Regions from separate parts of the Enterobacter chengduensis genome, predicted to be linked through region 2. Evidence: riboswitches for the same ligand, from Rfam matches in the RefSeq annotation. Region 2 holds a riboswitch; the other holds the start of a gene.
The links. A riboswitch is a leader RNA that binds a small molecule or an ion and turns the genes downstream of it on or off. The one in region 2 is predicted to bind thiamine pyrophosphate.

Region 1 (4,189 bases), 610 kb from region 2:
CGGGTCCATATTGCCCTGCAGCGCCACTTTGTCACCCACGCGGCGGCGGGCATCGGCGATATCGGTGGTCCAGTCGAGACCCAGCGCGTCGCAGCCGGTTGCCGCCATCGCTTCCAGCCACTGGCCGCCACCTTTGGTGAACAGCGTCACCGGCACGCGGCGACCTTCGTTCTCGCGCAGCAGGCCGTCGACGATTTTATGCATGTAGTACAGGGAAAACTGCTGATAGTCGCGCCCGGTCAGCACGCCGCCCCAGGTGTCGAAAATCATCACCGACTGCGCACCGGCCTTAATCTGCGCGTTCAGGTAGAGGGTGACGCTCTTCGCCAGCTTGTCGAGCAGCGCATGCAGGGCCAGCGGCTCGGCGTACATCATCTTTTTAATTTTGGTGAACGCTTTGCTGCTGCCCCCTTCAACCATATAGGTGGCCAGCGTCCACGGGCTGCCGGAGAAGCCAATCAGCGGCACGTCGCCTTTCAGCTCGCGGCGAATAGTGCGCACGGCGTTCATCACGTAGCCCAGCTCGCCTTCCGGATCGGGGATCGGCAGCTTATCCACGTCGGCTTTGCTTTGGATGGGCGAGGTGAAACGCGGGCCTTCACCGGTTTCGAAGTACAGGCCAAGGCCCATGGCATCCGGAATGGTCAGAATATCCGAGAAGAGGATCGCCGCATCCAGCGGGAAGCGGCGCAGCGGCTGAAGCGTCACTTCACAGGCCAGCTCGGCGTTTTTGCACAGCGACATAAAATCGCCCGCCTGCGCGCGCGTGGCTTTGTACTCTGGCAGATAGCGTCCCGCCTGGCGCATCATCCACACCGGGGTGACATCAACGGGCTGGCGCAGCAGCGCACGCAGATAACGATCGTTCTTCAGTTCGGTCATTTTTGCAGTTCCTTAAGCGTCATGGCCCCAGTGTAACACTACTCATACTCGGCCCGACACATCGCCACGGTATCTTCTATCAGCCGACGCGCCACGGTGCCCGGCGGGGGTAACAGCGGTAAATCGTCGTAGCGATACCAGTTCGCGTCGAGCAGCTCTTTCTGGTCGATAACGATTTCGCCGCTGTCGTATTCGGCCATGAATGCCGTCATCAGCGACTGCGGGAACGGCCACGGCTGGGAGGTGACGTAGCGCAGATTCTTCACTTTGATCCCGCTCTCCTCCATCACCTCGCGCGCCACCGCCTGCTCCAGCGTTTCGCCCACCTCGACGAAGCCGGCAAGCACGGTATAAACGCCGTTGCGATGGCGGGTATGCTGCGCCAACAGGATGGAATCCTCCCGGCGGATGGCGACGATAATGCACGGCGCAATCTGCGGGTAGTAGCGCTCGCGGCAATGGCTGCAAAGCATCGCCCACTCGGTTTTGCTCGGGCGCATGGTATGGCCGCAGTAGCCGCAGAATTTATGCGAACGGTAAAACTCCGCCAGCTGTACGCCGCGGCCCGCCAGCTGGAACAGGCCAACATCCTGATCCAGCACCTGCCGCACCGATCCCATATCCTGACGGCGGGGCTGTTGGATCAACCACACGGGTTCACCCTGCCATTCGCCGATCTTCAGCGCTGGCTGGCCAACAAGATCGAACGCCTCGGCCGCGCCATGGGGTATTTCTCCGGCAGGGAGCCATAATTTCTGTTCGTGACTGACGATCCACCAACCAAGATCTGATTTTTCAATAATACGATCCATATCTATTGCACTACCTTCGCTTCACTGACATGTTGTTAGCATTGTGGTTACATTCTGGATAAGCAGATTCAATCCTACACTTTGCGGAGTCGACCATGTTAAACCAGCTGGAAAGCCTGACTGAGCGCGTTAGAGGAAGTAACAAACTGGTGGATCGCTGGCTACATGTGCGCAAGCATCTACTCGTGGCTTATTACAATCTGGTCGGTATTAAGCCTGGCAAAGAATCGTTTATGCGACTGAATGAAAAAGCGCTGGATGATTTTTGTCAGGGCCTGGTCGACTATCTGTCCGACGGCCATTTCAATATTTATGAACGCATTATCCGTGAAATGGAAGGGACAACGCCGTATTTAGCGGCCAGCAAACTCTATCCGCTGCTGGAGGCCAACACCCAGCAGATCATGGATTACTATGATTCCACGCTTGAGAACGCCATCGATCACGACAATTATCTAGAGTTCCAGCGGGCGCTTTCCGACCTTGGCGAAGCGCTGGAAGAGCGATTCACGCTGGAGGATAAGCTGATTAGCCTCGTCCTTAACGCCAGCCCCGAAGATAACGTCGCGCGCCCGGCTTGAGTTCTTAATCGTTAACGAGTAATTTACAACCATTCGCCCCTCTCACGAGGGGGATTTTTCTTGTCGGAGTGCCCAGCGCTTAAACGCGCGGGCTGAGACCGTTAATTCGGGATCCGCGGAACCTGATCAGGCTAATACCTGCGAAGGGAACAAGAGTCACACTGCTGTTGTATCGCCCCAGGGCGATCCTCTCTTGCTTCATCCGTCGTCTGACAAGCCATGTCCTTCACTTTTGGAATGAGCTATGTCTACTGCAAAACTGACCCGCCGCGAACAGCGCGCACAGGCCCAACACTTCATCGACACCCTGGAAGGCACCGCTTTCCCTAACTCGAAACGCATCTACATTTCCGGCTCGCAGGCCGATATCCGCGTCCCGATGCGCGAAATCCAGCTCAGCCCGACGCTTATCGGCGGCAGCAAAGATAACCCGCAGTATGAAGAGAACGAGGCCGTGCCGGTGTATGACACCTCCGGACCGTACGGCGACCCTGAGGTTGCCATCAACGTACAGCAGGGTCTGGCAAAGCTGCGCCAGCCCTGGATTGACGCGCGTAACGACTGCGAAGCGCTGAGCGTGCGCAGTTCTGCGTACACCAAAGAGCGGCTGGCCGACGACGGCCTGGACGCGCTGCGCTTTACCGGCCTGCTGACGCCAAAACGCGCTAAAGCGGGCAGCTGCGTGACCCAACTGCACTACGCCCGCCAGGGCATCGTCACGCCGGAGATGGAGTTCATCGCCATCCGCGAAAACATGGGTCGCGAGCGCATCCGCAGCGAAGTGCTGCGCTATCAGCATCCTGGGGAAGGCTTTGGCGCTCGGCTGCCGGAGAACATCACGCCGGAGTTTGTGCGTGACGAAGTGGCCGCTGGCCGCGCGATTATCCCCGCCAACATCAACCACCCGGAATCCGAGCCGATGATTATCGGCCGCAACTTCCTGGTGAAGGTCAACGCCAATATTGGTAACTCTGCCGTCACCTCCTCCATTGAAGAAGAGGTGGAAAAGCTGGTCTGGTCCACGCGCTGGGGCGCGGACACGGTAATGGACCTCTCCACGGGGCGCTATATTCATGAAACCCGCGAATGGATCCTGCGTAACAGCCCGGTACCGATTGGCACCGTCCCGATTTATCAGGCGCTGGAGAAGGTCAACGGCATTGCCGAAGACCTCACCTGGGAAGCGTTCCGCGACACGCTGCTGGAGCAGGCTGAACAGGGCGTGGACTACTTCACCATTCACGCGGGCGTGCTGCTGCGCTACGTGCCGATGACCGCGAAACGTCTGACCGGCATCGTCTCGCGCGGCGGTTCCATCATGGCGAAGTGGTGCCTTTCCCACCATCAGGAAAACTTCCTCTACGAACACTTCCGCGAAATTTGCGAAATCTGCGCCGCGTACGATGTCTCCCTGTCGCTGGGCGACGGCCTGCGCCCGGGCTCTATCCGCGATGGCAACGACGAAGCGCAGTTTGCCGAGCTGCACACGCTGGGCGAGCTGACCAAAATCGCCTGGGAGTATGACGTGCAGGTGATGATTGAAGGCCCGGGACACGTGCCGATGCAGATGATCCGCCGCAATATGACCGAGGAGCTGGAGCACTGCCATGAAGCGCCGTTCTACACGCTGGGGCCGTTGACCACCGATATTGCCCCAGGCTATGACCACTTCACCTCCGGGATTGGCGCGGCGATGATCGGCTGGTTCGGCTGCGCCATGCTCTGCTACGTGACGCCGAAAGAGCACCTCGGCCTGCCGAACAAAGAGGACGTGAAGCAGGGTCTGATTACCTACAAAATTGCTGCCCACGCGGCGGATCTGGCGAAAGGCCACCCGGGCGCGCAAATCCGCGATAACGCCATGTCAAAGGCGCGCTTTGAATTCCGCTGGGAAGATCAGTTCAACCTGGCGCT
Region 2 (4,189 bases):
AAATCGTCGTTGCCGAACAGCGCCACGACCCCAAAATCTCCAATGGAGAGCACGCAGGCAAACGCCAGCGCCTGCGCCAGCGGACGTTTAAGCGCGCGCAGTTCGACCACCTTCAGCCGCTGCCAGCCCTGCATGCCCAGCGACTGACACAGCAAACCGTAGCGGCTGTTGACGTCGCGCATCGGGTTTTCCAGCACCTTGAGCGCGTAAGGGATGGCCATTAAGGCGTTGGTAAAGATGACGATGCCGTCGGCGCGTTCCGGCAGGCCGACGGTGCTGTTGAACAGCAGGAAGAAGCCAGTCGCCAGCACGATCCCCGGCATCGCCAGTATCAGCATGCCCGTCAGTTCCATTATCTGTCCGGCCTTTTGCGCCCGGCGAGCGTAGAGCTCACGGCTGCTCCACAGCAGCATCATGGTCAGGATGACGCACAATAATCCGGCTGCCAGCGCGATGCGCAGCGAGGTCCAGGTGGCTTGCCAGAGAACGGGCTGTTGCAGGACCGACATAAGATTGAGGTTCAGCCCGTCAGCGATAACGGCCATCAGCGGCGGCAGCAGAAGCAGAAGCGCCAGCGCGATCAGGACAAAATCGGAGACGCGGCTGTGCAGGCTGTCCTGCGGGTCGCGCCAGCCGGTTATTTGATTGCTGCCGGGGGGAATGGCTCTGCTCAGCCGCTGGCTCAGAAGCACCAGCGCAAGGCAGCACGCCATTTGCACCATCGCCAGCAGCGCGGCGCGGCCCGGATCGTAGTCGTAACTCAGCGCCTGGTAAATCGCCAGCTCGATGGTGGTGGCCTGCGGCCCGCCGCCGAGTGACAGCACGGTGGCAAAGCTGGCAAAGCAGAGCATAAAGATTAACGCCGCCACGGACGGGATCTGTCGGCGCAGCCACGGCCATTCAACAAAGCGGAAGAACGACACGCCGCGCATGCCGAGCTGGGCGGCAATCTGGCGCTGCTCGCCGGGAATGTTTTCCAGCGCCTGCAAAAAGAGGCGCGTCGCCATCGGCATATTGAAAAAGACGTGCGCCAGCAGAATGCCCTGCAGTCCGTAAGGAGAGAAGGTCCACTCCAGACCAAGCTGGCCGAACAGCGACGCCAGCCAGCCCTGGCGACCGTAAACGCTCAGAATACCAAATACGGCCACCAGCACCGGCAGGATAAGCGTCATGGCACACAGGCGCAGCAGCGCCTGCCTGCCGGGGAAGCGCCGCCGGTACAGCGCGCGTGCAAGAAAAATGGCCGGGATGACTGACAGCAGGGCTGAAAGAAACGCCTGCCAGAAGGAGAAACGGATCACGTGCCAGAGGTAGCTGTCGTGCCAGAGGGCGAGCAGGTCGCTCTCTGGCGCGTTAAACCACAGGGCAAGAAAAGCCCCCAGACTGACCACTACCATTACAACGGCGGCGAGCAGCCCGGGAAGTAGCCAGCCGGGAATCAGCGGCTGACGGCGCGTTGCCATTCACTTACCCATGCTGCTCGCTGCGCGGCGACCTGCTGCGGCGTAAACTCCAGCGAGGTTTGTGGTTTGGTTAACTGCTCGAAACCGGCCGGCAGCGCCACGTTCGTGACCGGATACATCCAGTTACCCGCAGGAATGGCGTTCTGGAACGCCGGTGAAACCATAAACTTCAGGAACTTCTCGGCCAGCTCCGGCTGTTTGCTGGCAGCGGTACGCGCGCCCACCTCTACCTGCATGTAGTGCCCTTCGGCAAAATTCGCGGCGGCGTAGTTATCTTTCTTCTCGGCGATAATGTGGTAGGCCGGAGAGGTGGTGTAGCTCAGCACCAGGTCGCTTTCGCCTTTCAGGAACAGGCCGTAGGCTTCGCTCCAGCCTTTGGTCACGGTCACGGTTTTGGCGGCCAGCTTCTGCCACGCCTGCGGCGCTTTATCCCCATAAACCTTTTGCATCCAAAGCAGCAGTCCCAGGCCTGGCGTGCTGGTACGCGGATCTTCATAAATCACGCGCCATTTCTGGTCGCTCTCCACCAGCTCCTTCAGGCTCTTTGGCGGATTTTTCAGCTTGTTTTTATCGTAGACAAACGCAAAGTAGCCGTAGTCGAACGGCACAAAGGTGTCATTTTTCCAGCCGCCCGGCACGTTAACGGCCTCTGCCGCGACGCCGCTTTTGGCAAACAGTTTGGTTTGCGAGGCGGCCTCCAGCAGGTTGTTATCGAGCCCGAGCACCACGTCGGCCTTGCTGTTTTTTCCTTCCATGCGCAGACGGTTGAGCAACGACACGCCATCTTCCAGCGCCACGAACTTCAGCTCGCAGCTGCAGTCGGCCTCAAAGGCTTTTTTGACCACCGGGCCAGGGCCCCAGTCGGCAGAGAAAGAGTCGTAGGTGTAGACCGTCAGAACGGGCTTCGCGAAAGCAGGCAGCGCAAACAGCGCCAGCAGGGGGAGAACTTTTTTTAACACTTTGCACCTCAAGGTTGAGTGGCAAAGGATTTTGAGCAACAGCCTCAAATCCCTTCGCCGGCGTTATCCGGATCAGGTTCGACGGGTATTATCTCAGCGCACATCTGTGATGCAGCACCCCGTTGAGAACGGCGCTATTGTAATGATTTGGTGAATATTACGAAAGCGTTATGGCTCCGGCGGCGCAAACCAGGCGGATTTAAAATCAAACCAGCCCAGGGTGTTCATCCGCAGGCCGCGCATACTGCGCTGGCCCTGGATCATCAGCCAGTGGTGAATCAACGGGACGATCGCCTGTTCCTCCAGCAGCGCCTTGCACCATGCGGCAAGGTTCATGTCGCCAGCGCGCCACCGTTCGGCGTCCTGCTGCCAGTCGCGCGTGATGCAGTGCTGGATCAGCGGGACCTCATACAGGTGCGAAAAGAGCGAGAAATCGAGCGGCAGGGTGAAGTTGGCGCTGTTTAACCAGATATCGCTGACGATCTCCCCCCGGTGCCATTCGTCATAGTCCACTTCTTTGACCTCCAGCGTGACCCCTTCTGCGGCCAGCAGTCGGGTCATGATCCCGGCGATAAAACGATGCTCCACGTGCTCGCGGTAGTAGGTGAGGGTGATGGACTCCAGCCCGGCAGGCTTGCCGCAGTGCGCCGGGCGGGCGTGGTGCCAGCGCGGAAGCAGGCCGTACGCCGGGAACCAGTATGTCTGGTACTGCTCTTCCGCATGGTAGATCAGATTGGAGGGGGACAACACGTGGCTGACCCACTGACGAACGGCCTGGTTTGCCCCGCGGTGGGTGCGGCTATCAAACAGCAGATAGTAACATCCCTCCTCCAGACGGCTTTCCACCGCCTTTTCTCCCGCAGTGGGGCCTTCCAGCGTCAGCCCGCAGCTTAGGTCTTCATTGAGATCCGGCAATACCCAGACGTTCACCTCGTCGATCAGCGCCCGATAGCCAAAGTAGTCATCGAAGGCGCGGATTTTTAGCTGGTTGCTGTTATTGCGGGACACGGAGTAGGGCCCGGTGCCAATCGGCAGACTGGCAAAGTTGTTCAGCGATTCCCACTCGGCAGGCATGATCATCGACGGCACATAGCCCAGCAGCCAGGGAAGCCACTTGTCCTGCTGCGACAGCTCAATATCCAGCGTCCATGCCGTGGGGGAGTGGATACGGGAAATGTGCGAGTAGAGCGGTAGCCGACGGGCGCGCTCCAGAGAGGCGATGACGTCGTGTATTTCCAGCTCGCGGCCGTGGTGAAAGTGGATGCCGGGGCGCAGGAAGAACCGCCAGTGAAGCGGAGAAAGCTGCTGCCAGTGGTGCGCGATATCCGCTTCCAGTTCCCCGTTTTCCTCATTTATACGCGTCAGGCCGTTAAAGATTTGCCTGGCCATGTGGGTTTCCGAGCGGCGTAACGCCGTGCCGGGCAGCAGATTTTTCATGGGGCGATAGTAGAGCACCCGCAGGATGTGTCGGCCCTGACGAAAGCTGCGCCCGAGATGCGAAACCAGCATCTGACGCACGGCGGCCTTGTCGCCCACCAGCTGGACCAGCTGATCGATGCGGTCCTGCTCGAGCAGGTCTTCCGCGCGCTGCTGCTGCAACGCCAGCCCGGTGTAGAGAAAGGTCAGGCGCGAGCGTTTGCCGCGTCCCGCTTCCGCTTCCCAGCTTAACCAGCCCTGCTGCTGCATGGTGTTGAGCAGCGTGCGCATATGGCGGCGGGAACAGCTAAGCAGGTCGGCCAGCTCGTTGAGCGTGGTCTCCTGCGATTG

Region 1: linked by a shared signal. The riboswitch ahead of thiC (phosphomethylpyrimidine synthase ThiC) and the one ahead of thiB (thiamine ABC transporter substrate binding subunit) in region 2 are both predicted to bind thiamine pyrophosphate.

What each region holds. Positions count from the first base shown of each region.
Region 1 is NZ_CP043318.1:247,857-252,045, reverse strand. Features, by position in the region: gene hemE (uroporphyrinogen decarboxylase) at 1-882, opposite strand, end outside; gene nudC (NAD(+) diphosphatase) at 921-1,694, opposite strand; gene FY206_RS01200 (Rsd/AlgQ family anti-sigma factor) at 1,790-2,275, shown strand; TPP riboswitch at 2,330-2,441, shown strand; gene thiC (phosphomethylpyrimidine synthase ThiC) at 2,520-4,189, shown strand, end outside.
Region 2 is NZ_CP043318.1:862,850-867,038, forward strand. Features, by position in the region: gene thiP (thiamine/thiamine pyrophosphate ABC transporter permease ThiP) at 1-1,463, opposite strand, end outside; gene thiB (thiamine ABC transporter substrate binding subunit) at 1,439-2,422, opposite strand; TPP riboswitch at 2,454-2,554, opposite strand; gene sgrR (HTH-type transcriptional regulator SgrR) at 2,591-4,189, opposite strand, start outside.